One region of the Bradyrhizobium sp. ERR14 genome, then DNA from elsewhere that is predicted to be linked to it. Evidence: predicted binding sites of a transcription regulator. Region 1 holds the regulator's gene; the other holds the start of a gene.
What was found. Region 1 encodes HrcA, which represses chaperone genes, less so after heat shock. Its sites were predicted from a motif close to GTTAGCACTCNCNNNNNGNGAGTGCTAAC; they were not measured.

Region 1 (4,836 bases):
TCGGCCGCCTCGTCGATGGCGAGACGCAGTTCATCGGCCCACATCGCCGGCGTCTGGTCGGGACGGGCGTAGATCAGATCGAACGAATAGCGATCGAACGAGCGGCGCGCGATGGCGACCGCATCGAGCGCCTCGCGCGCGCTGTGCAGGCGGCCCAGCGCTTTCAGCGAGGCATCATCGAGCGCTTGCACGCCGAGCGAAACGCGGTTGACGCCGGCGGTGCGATAGCCGGCAAAGCGGGTGGCCTCGACGCTGGTCGGATTCGCCTCCAGCGTCACCTCGACATCGCCGGCGACGGTCCAGTGCTTGCCGATCGCGTCGAGCACCGCGCCGACGGTTGCGGGCTGCATCAGCGAGGGCGTGCCGCCGCCGAGAAAGATCGAGGTGACTTCACGGCCGGGCGAGCGCTCGGCGGTGGCCGCGATCTCGCGCGCGAAGGCGGATGCGAAGCGCGCCTCGTCGATCGCGGCGTGACGGACATGGCTGTTGAAGTCGCAATAGGGGCATTTCGACAGGCAGAACGGCCAGTGCACGTAGACGCCGAAGGCTGCGGATTCTTGTTTTGACGCGTTTTCCTGGCGCGAACCGGTATCCACTTCGCTCGAAAACGCTCTATCGCGGCTCAAGGCAGATCTCCGCCAGTTTCACGAAGGCGCGGGCGCGATGCGACAGGCCGAGGCCAAGCGGCGGCAGGCCGTGCTTCTCGATGCTCTCCATCTCGCCGAAGGTGCGATCATATCCGTCAGGCAGGAACATCGGATCGTAACCAAAACCGGCGGTGCCGCGCGGCGGCCAGACCAGCGTGCCGTCGACGCGCGCCTCGACCTCATCGAGATGATCGTCGGGCCAGGCGACGCAGAGCGCGGAGACGAAATGCGCCTTGCGCTTCTCCGGGGTCGTCGCGCCACGCTCCTGCAGCAGGCGTTCGATCTGTGCCATCGCCGCGTTGAAGTCTTTGCCTGGGCCGGCCCAGCGCGCGCTGTAGATACCGGGCGCACCATCCAGTGCGTCGACCACGATGCCGGAATCGTCGGCGAAGGCGGGAAGCCTGGTCGCCTGCGCCGCCGCGATCGCCTTGATCGCGGCATTGCTGCGGAAATCGTTGCCGGTCTCGTCCGGTTCGGCGAGGCCGAGCTCACCGGCCGACACCGCCTCGATGCCGTACGGCGCGAGCAGCTCCTTCATCTCGGCCAGCTTGCCGGGATTATGGGTGGCGATGACGAGCTTTCCGGTGATTCGGCGGTACATGGGCCTATTGACTACGCCACAGCCAGTTTCTGCAAGTCCACGAGACGCGCGATGCCTTTTTGCGCCAGGGCGATCAGCTTCAGGAACTCGTCCTGCGTAAAAGGCTCGCGTTCCGCGGTGCCCTGCACCTCGATGATGCGGCCATCGCCGGTCATGACGAAATTGGCGTCGGTCTGGGCTTCCGAATCCTCGGCATAGTCGAGATCGAGCACCGGCGTGCCGTTGTAGATGCCGCAGGAGATCGCGGCGACGTTGTCGCGCATCACGTTGGCCTTGATCATGTTGCGCGCCTTCATCCAGTTGATGCAATCGGCGAGCGCGACCCAGGCACCGGTGATCGAGGCCGTGCGCGTGCCGCCGTCGGCCTGGAGCACGTCGCAATCGACCGTGATCTGGCGCTCGCCGAGCGCTTCGAGATCGACAATGGTGCGAAGCGAGCGGCCGATCAGGCGCTGGATCTCGACGGTGCGGCCGCTCTGCTTGCCGGCGGAAGCCTCGCGGCGGGTGCGCTCGGAGGTCGCGCGCGGCAGCATGCCGTATTCAGCGGTGACCCAGCCGCGGCCCTGGCCCTTCAGCCACGGCGGCAGGCGATCTTCCAGCGTGGCGGTGACCAGCACATGGGTGTCGCCGAACTTCACCAGGCAGGAGCCTTCCGCATATTTGACCACGCCGCGCTCCAGCGTCACGGGGCGCAATTCGTCGGGCGCACGGCGGCTTGGCCGCATGGGAAATCCTCCAAAACTCGTCGGTATAGGGCTGTTCGCGGTGCTTGTAGGTGGGGTGAGGGTATGCGGCAAGGGGAAAGGACAAGGCTTTTTCACCCCCGGTTTTCCACCCTGCAAACGCGACGCTTGTCAGAACCCTCCTGGATGGACAAATTATGAGCATCTGAGAGGAGTTACCGTCTGTGGCCCATCACGATCCGATCCATCTGATCGCGCCGCGCGCAGGCCTCGCCCAGCTCAACGAGCGTTCTCGCGACATCTTTCGTCAAATTGTCGAAAGTTATCTCGCGACCGGTGAGCCGGTGGGCTCGCGCAATATCTCGCGCCTCATCGCCATGCCGCTATCGCCGGCCTCGGTCCGCAACGTCATGGCCGATCTGGAACAGCTCGGTCTGATCTACGCCCCGCACACCTCCGCCGGCCGGCTGCCGACGGAACTCGGGCTGCGTTTCTTTGTCGATGCCCTGATGCAGGTCGGCGACCTCAACGAGGCCGAGCGTCAATCGATCCAGAGCCAACTCACCTCCGTCGGCCAGGCCCAATCGGTCGAGGCAGCGCTGGACCAGGCGCTGACGCGGCTGTCCGGCCTCACGCGGGCCGCCGCGGTGGTGCTGACGCCGAAATCCAATGCGCGGCTGAAGCACATCGAATTCGTCCGGCTGGAACCCGAGAGGGCGCTGGTGATCCTGGTCGGTGAGGACGGCCAGGTTGAAAACCGCGTGCTGTCGCTCCCCCCCGGAGTTCCCTCCTCGGCAATCACCGAAGCCGGCAATTTCCTCAATGCGCGCATCCGTGGCCGCACTCTGGCCGAGGCGCGGCTCGAGCTCGAGACGGCACTTGGACAGGCCCGCGCCGAGCTCGATCAGCTTGCACAGAAGGTGATTTCCGCCGGCATCGCCAGCTGGTCCGGCGGCGAGAACGAGGATCGCCAGCTCATCGTCCGCGGCCACGCCAATCTGCTCGAAGACCTGCACGCGCTGGAGGATCTGGAACGGGTGCGCCTGCTGTTCGACGATCTCGAGACTAAGCGCGGCGTGATCGACCTGCTGGGGCGCGCCGAGACCGCCGAGGGCGTGCGCATCTTCATCGGCAGCGAGAACAAGCTGTTTTCGCTCTCGGGGTCCTCCACCATCATCTCGCCGTATCGGGATGCCGCCGGCCATATCGTCGGCGTTCTGGGCGTGATCGGGCCGACACGGCTGAATTATGCCCGTGTGATCCCGACCGTGGACTACGCCGCCCGCATCGTCAGCCGCCTTTTGGGAGGCTGACCGGCGTTTCCGCCGATCACGGGCGCTTGATTTTCGGCGCTTTAGGCACGATATCCGGGCCAACAATCCCTGGAAACGAGTTCGAGATTAGAGCCGATGACCGAGCAAGACCGGCAACCCGAAGACACGACTGCAGCGACCGGCGAGCCCGTGGTGTCAAAACCCTACATCATGCCCGACGATCCCGAGCCCGGCTCGGTCGAGCTGTTGCAGAAGGAAGCCGCCGAGGCGCGCGACCGCATGTTGCGGACGCTGGCCGAGATGGAGAATCTGCGCAAGCGGACCACCAAGGAGGTCGCCGACGCCCGGCTCTACGGCATCACCGGCTTTGCCCGCGACGTGCTCGACATCGCCGACAATCTCCAGCGCGCGCTCGATGCCGTTCCGGCCGAGGCCCGTGCCGCAGCCGATCCCGGCCTGATCGCGCTGATCGAGGGCGTCGAGCTCACCGAGCGTTCGCTGCTCAACGCGCTGGAAAAGCACGGCGTCAAGAAGCTCGATCCGCAGGGCCAGAAGTTCGACCCGAACTTCCACCAGGCGATGTACGAAGTGCCTGATCCGTCGGTGCCGTCAGGCACCGTGGTGCAGATCATGCAGGCCGGCTACACCATCGGCGAGCGCGTGCTGCGCCCGGCTCTGGTCGGTGTCGCCAAGGGCGGCGCGAAGGCGGCGGCCGCGGCGAACAACAACGAGTCGAGCGGCGCGGCGAATTGAGTTTCAGACCCTCATGGTGAGGAGCCGCGCGTTTGCGCGGCGTCTCGAACCATGAAGGCCAAGATGTAACGGCGGGGCCTTCATCCTTCGAGACGCGCGCGAAGAAGCGCGCTCCTCAGGATGAGGGTCTGACAGTGTCGCGCGAGTCCTACGCGCTCACCGCGATATCCGCTGACTGAATCCGCTTCACGCCGGCCTTGGCCATATCGGCCCAGGCTTTTGCCAGCGAGCCCTGATTGTCGATGCCGCGGCAGGCGTCTTCCACCACATAGACCTCGAAGCCAGCCTTGCGCGCGTCGAGCGCGGTCCAGGCAACGCAGAAATCCGTCGCGAGCCCTGCGACGAAGACGCGCTTGATCTTGCGCCCCTTGAGATAGCCGGCAAGTCCGGTCGAGGTCTTGCCGTCGGCTTCGAGGAAGGCCGAATAGCTGTCGACGTCCTTGTGAAAGCCCTTGCGGATGATCAGCTCGGCGTGCGGGATTGCAAGGTCCTTCGAGAGCGAAGCGCCGTCGGTGCCCTGCACGCAATGGTCGGGCCACAGCACCTGCTTGCCATAGGGAAGGTCGACGGTCTCGAACGGCTTCTTGCCGGAATGCACCGACGCAAACGAGATGTGGCCCGGCGTGTGCCAGTCCTGCGTCATCACCACGTTGGCAAACGCCTTCGAGATCTTGTTGATGACGGGCACCACCTGCTCGCCTTCCTTCACGGCGAGGCTGCCGCCCGGCAGGAAGCAGTTCTGCACGTCGATCACCAGCAGCGCGGAGGCATCGTCCGGCTTGATCGATGCCGCTGCAAAGAGCGCGTTGGGCGCGAGAGTCACCAGCGCCGTCGTTCCAAGCATTGCCAAGACTTGTCGCCGATCCAGCATCGTTCGC
Region 2 (4,836 bases), on a different contig from region 1:
CGAAACGGCCGCCGCGAGCTTGTCCTTGCTGATCTTGTCGCCGTCGCGCCAGTCGGCCGCGGCGAAGCGAATGGTGCGGTCCATCTCGGTCATGCCCGCAGTCCACCCCGCGGCGGTGACGCCCGGCGTCGCCTTGAATTTCGCCAGCAGCGCGCCGGCGCGCTCGGGATCGACCGACATGTTGATGGTCTGCTCGCCTGCGCGCAGGGCATCGCAGCCAACCGTGAGGCTCGCCAGCGTCACCTCGACCGCCTGGCCCTTCAGGCTCCTCAGGAAGTCGGTTGCAGCGTCGAGCTTGACCTTGACCGCGATCGCCTCCGGCGAGACGTCGGTGAAATCCTTCGGCTGCGGCGTGATGCCGTCGTCGGAGGTCTGGTTGTCCTGAAATTCCTTCTCGCTGAGATCGGAATTGTCGGGCGAGGTCACCTCGGTCACCACCTGGCCAATGCTGATCTGGCCGCGGAATTCGAAGGTGTCCCCGGCTTGCTTGCGCAGCAGCTTGACGCTGACGGGCGACTTCTCGCTGATGCTCTGCGTGGTGCCGGTCAGGGTCTGGCCCGCGACCTGGAGATTGACGACGAAGCGGTCCTTGCGGTCGGAATTCTTTGCGACGGGATAGCAGACGTCGAGCACGGCCGCCGTCACCGTCTTGCCCTGGCGCGTCTCCTTCAGGATCACGTCGGCATTGCCGTCCATCAGCCCGTCGATCGAGGTGAAATAGCGCGTCTCCGGACCGCCGGGCATCGTGGCCTTCGGCGACAGCTTCATCTGGGCGGAGGCGGGATGCGGAGAAGCTGCAAGCAGAGCCGCCAAAACGGCTGTCGAACAAACCAGAAGCGCACGCATCGATGAAATCCTCGCGCAACGGGCATGATCCGGAAAGGTGTGAAGCGGTTTTCCGAGAGGATCATGCCCAAACAATTCGAATCGGCGCGTCACCGTAGTGGGTTTTGGCCGACGGTTGAATCGGAAAGCGGAGGGGCAGGGTCGGCAAAAAAGAAGGCCGCCCGGAGGCGGCCTTCGCAACACTGTAACGGAACGGAGGCTTAGAAGCCGCCCATGCCGCCGCCGGCGGGCATCGCGGGCGGGGCTTCCTTCTTCGGCGTTTCGGCGACCATGGCCTCGGTGGTGACCAGCAGGCCGGCCACGGAGGAGGCGTCCTGGAGCGCGGTGCGCACCACCTTGGCGGGATCGATGATGCCCTTCTCGACCATGTCGACATAGTCCTCGTTCTGGGCGTCGAAGCCGAAGGTCTCGGACTTGTTCTCCAGGATCTTGCCGACGACGATCGAGCCTTCCACGCCCGCGTTCTCGGAGATCTGGCGGATCGGAGCCTCCAGCGCCTTCAGCACGATGTTGATGCCGGCCTGGACGTCGGCATTGGCGTTGGTGAGACGGCCCACCGCCTTCTTGGCGCGGAGCAGCGCGACGCCGCCGCCGGGAACGATGCCTTCCTGCACCGCGGCGCGGGTGGCGTTGAGGGCGTCCTCGACGCGGTCCTTCTTCTCCTTGACCTCGATCTCGGTGGCGCCGCCGACGCGGATCACCGCGACGCCGCCGGCCAGCTTGGCGAGGCGCTCCTGGAGCTTCTCACGGTCGTAGTCCGAGGTGGTCTCCTCGATCTGCGCCTTGATCTGGCCGACACGGGCCTCGATGTCCGGCTTCTTGCCGGCGCCCTTGACGATCGTGGTGTTCTCCTTGTCGATCACGACCTTGCCGGCGCGGCCCAGCATCTTCACCGTGACGTTCTCGAGCTTCATGCCGAGGTCCTCGGAAATGAGCTGGCCGCCGGTGAGGATGGCGAGGTCCTCGAGCATGGCCTTGCGGCGATCGCCGAAGCCCGGCGCCTTGACGGCGGCGACCTTGAGGCCGCCGCGGAGGCGGTTGACGACCAGGGTGGCCAGCGCCTCGCCCTCGACGTCCTCGGCGATGATGACGAGCGGCTTGCCCGACTGCACCACGGCTTCCAGCACCGGAAGCATGGCCTGCAGGCCCGAGAGCTTCTTCTCGTGCAGGAGGATGTAGGCATCCTCGAGTTCGGCGGTCATCTTCTCGGGGTTGGTGACGAAGTAGGGGCTGAGATAGCCGCGGTCGAACTTCATGCCCTCGACGATGTCGACTTCGGTGTCGAGCGACTTGTTCTCTTCGACGGTGATGACGCCTTCGTTGCCGACCTTCTGCATCGCCTGGGCGATCATCTTGCCGATGGCGGCATCGCCGTTGGCGGAGATGGTGCCGACCTGCGCGACCTCGGAGGAGGCGGCGACCGGCTTGGCGCGCTTCTCGATGTCCTTGATGACCGCAGCAACCGCGCTGTCGATGCCGCGCTTGAGGTCCATCGGGTTCATACCGGCGGCAACGGCCTTGGCGCCTTCGCGCACGATGGCCTGGGCCAGCACGGTGGCGGTGGTGGTGCCGTCGCCGGCGAGGTCGTTGGTCTTGGAGGCGACCTCACGCACCATCTGGGCGCCCATGTTCTCGAACTTGTCCTCGAGCTCGATCTCCTTGGCGACGGTGACGCCGTCCTTGGTGATGCGGGGTGCGCCGAAGCTCTTCTCGATGACGACGTTGCGGCCCTTCGGGCCGAGCGTCACCTTGACGGCGTTGGCAAGAACGTCGACGCCGCGCAGCATGCGATCGCGCGCGTCTCCGGAAAACTTGACGTCTTTGGCAGCCATTTTAGCAATCCCTCGTGTGTGGTGATGTGTCTGCCGCTCGCCCGTCGCATCAATTCCGGGATTCGGGGACCGAACCCGGCGGAATGATGGATGCCCGGATCGCCTGGATCCGGGCATGACATTCAGCGGCTGTTCAGGCGGATGGCCTTAGGCCAGTACGCCCATGATGTCCGACTCCTTCATGATCAGGAGCTCTTCGTTGTCGATCTTGACCTCGGTGCCCGACCATTTGCCGAACAGCACGCGGTCGCCGACCTTGAGGTCGATCGGGGTCAGCTTGCCGGTCTCGTCACGGCCGCCGGGGCCGACGGCGACGACCTCGCCCTGGGACGGCTTTTCCTTGGCGCTGTCCGGAATGATGATGCCGCCCTTGGTCTTTTCCTCGGCGTCGATACGTTTGACCACGACACGGTCATGCAGCGGACGAAATTTGGATTTAGCCATGACGTTTCCCTTTGGAGGCTCGCTTCGGAAGTAGTGAAGTGGGTGGGGCGGCGCTTCCGTCCGCCCCCTATCCCGAGGATCGAACGGCGTGCTTAGCAATCGGGCTTTCCGAGTGCTAATAGTGGGCTCGGAAATATGGCTTGGCCGCGATCCTGTCAAGCAAAGGTGGTTAAGCGATTGGTGAGGCGGATATAGGATGGTGGCACTGGAAACTTGTTCGGGGCGCCGACGTATTAAAGGACGTCATTGCTCCGGCAGCGGTTTTGCGCTTGGCTGCAGGAGGGGTGCGGCCATGGTCTTGTTCGGGGGAATGCCATGATCAGTTCAGCTCACGCGCGCACGGTTGCCAATCTGGCCGCCGCCTCTTGTCTGGCGCTGCTGCTGGGCGCCTGCGGCGGCGGCATGAGCCTGCCGTCCTTCTCGTCGTCCTCGCCGCCGCCCGAAGCCGAGCCGGGCGTCGCGCCCGAAATGCCTGCGACCATTCGCGCCGACGAGATCGTCGGCCGCTGGGGCCTCGCCTCGTTCCAGAACCCGGCCGACCGCGCCCGCACCGAGGCTGCCGCCCGGGCCCAGTGCAAAAATCCCTACGTGATCACCGCCGGCTCCTCCGGCGGCGTGATCATGCATCTGGCCGACCAGGCGACGCCGCAGGAGCTGCGGCTGAAGGGCTCGCCGAGCGGCAAGAACTACATCGGACCGGCCGGTCCGACCCCCGGCGAGCAGGACCGCGAAATCATCTCCTTCGACGGCCGCGTCCTGATCACCCGCTTCATCGACAAGGACGCCGCCACCCGCTACGGCAACATGGTCTACGTCCGCTGCGCGCCGCGGGCGTAGCTTCTCGCCTACGTCATGCTCCGCGACAGCGGGGCATCCAGTACGCCGCGGCTTCTCGGTTCAATCACTGCTGCCTCTGGAATACTGGATCGTCCGGTCAAGCCGGACGATGACAGCGGAGAGGATGGTCCCAAAAAGCAAAAACGCCGGCCAAAGGCCGGCGTTTTGTTTTTCTCTATCTGGCGTCCGCTCAGTCGAACAGCGCGTCGATGTCGTCCTGCGAGGCGTGGCCGACGTCGCCGGCGAGCTTGGGGCCGTTGAGAAGCTTGTCGTCCTCGCTGCGATTGTCGACCGGCGGCACGACGTGGGACTTGATGGCGTCGACGCCGCCCCAGATCTCCATCATCGCATTGATGTGCTGCTCGATGAACTTCATCGTGGTCATGACCTTGCTGATGCGCTGGCCGGTCAGGTCCTGGAAGTTGCAGGCCTCGAAGATCGAGATGACGCGTTCCTGGATGTCGTCGGCGAGCCGCTTCTGCTGGTCGATCGAGTCCACCTTGGACATTGCGCTGGCGGCCTGGTCGATCGATTCCGCGGCTTCGAGGATCTGCTGGGTCGCCTGCTCGGTGCCGCCGACCACCGCGCCGAGCTCGCCATTGACCTTGGCCATTTCGCCGCCGTCAAAGCTCTTGCCGTGCAGCGTCGCGATTTCGCGCTTGGTGCGGTCGATGGCGTCATGGATGAGGTCGAGCTCGACCTTCAGCTTTTCGCACTGCTCGATCTGGGCCCGATAGGTTTCGAGCATGGTACGAGCCTCGGAGAGCTCGTGGGCGGTGGAGGCGTCGATCGCCGCCATGGCTGCGCTGCCGGACAAGGGCAAGGGCGCAGCGCCTTTCGCCATCTGTGCACGGATCGCACGTAGCTCGGCCATGAT

Region 2: groES (co-chaperone GroES) is a predicted target of HrcA. The motif match lies at 3,214-3,242, and genes of this name have one in related genera.

Annotation. Positions count from the first base shown of each region.
Region 1 covers NZ_JACIHD010000003.1:438,697-443,532, reverse strand. The annotation lists gene hemW (radical SAM family heme chaperone HemW) at 1-596, opposite strand, end outside; gene rdgB (RdgB/HAM1 family non-canonical purine NTP pyrophosphatase) at 613-1,248, opposite strand; gene rph (ribonuclease PH) at 1,260-1,973, opposite strand; gene hrcA (heat-inducible transcriptional repressor HrcA) at 2,156-3,244, shown strand; gene grpE (nucleotide exchange factor GrpE) at 3,341-3,958, shown strand; gene pncA (bifunctional nicotinamidase/pyrazinamidase) at 4,107-4,829, opposite strand.
Region 2 covers NZ_JACIHD010000014.1:16,810-21,645, forward strand. The annotation lists gene GGD62_RS29025 (hypothetical protein) at 1-846, opposite strand, end outside; gene groL (chaperonin GroEL) at 1,047-2,678, opposite strand; gene groES (co-chaperone GroES) at 2,826-3,122, opposite strand; gene GGD62_RS29040 (hypothetical protein) at 3,438-3,959, shown strand; gene GGD62_RS29045 (protein phosphatase CheZ) at 4,150-4,836, opposite strand, start outside.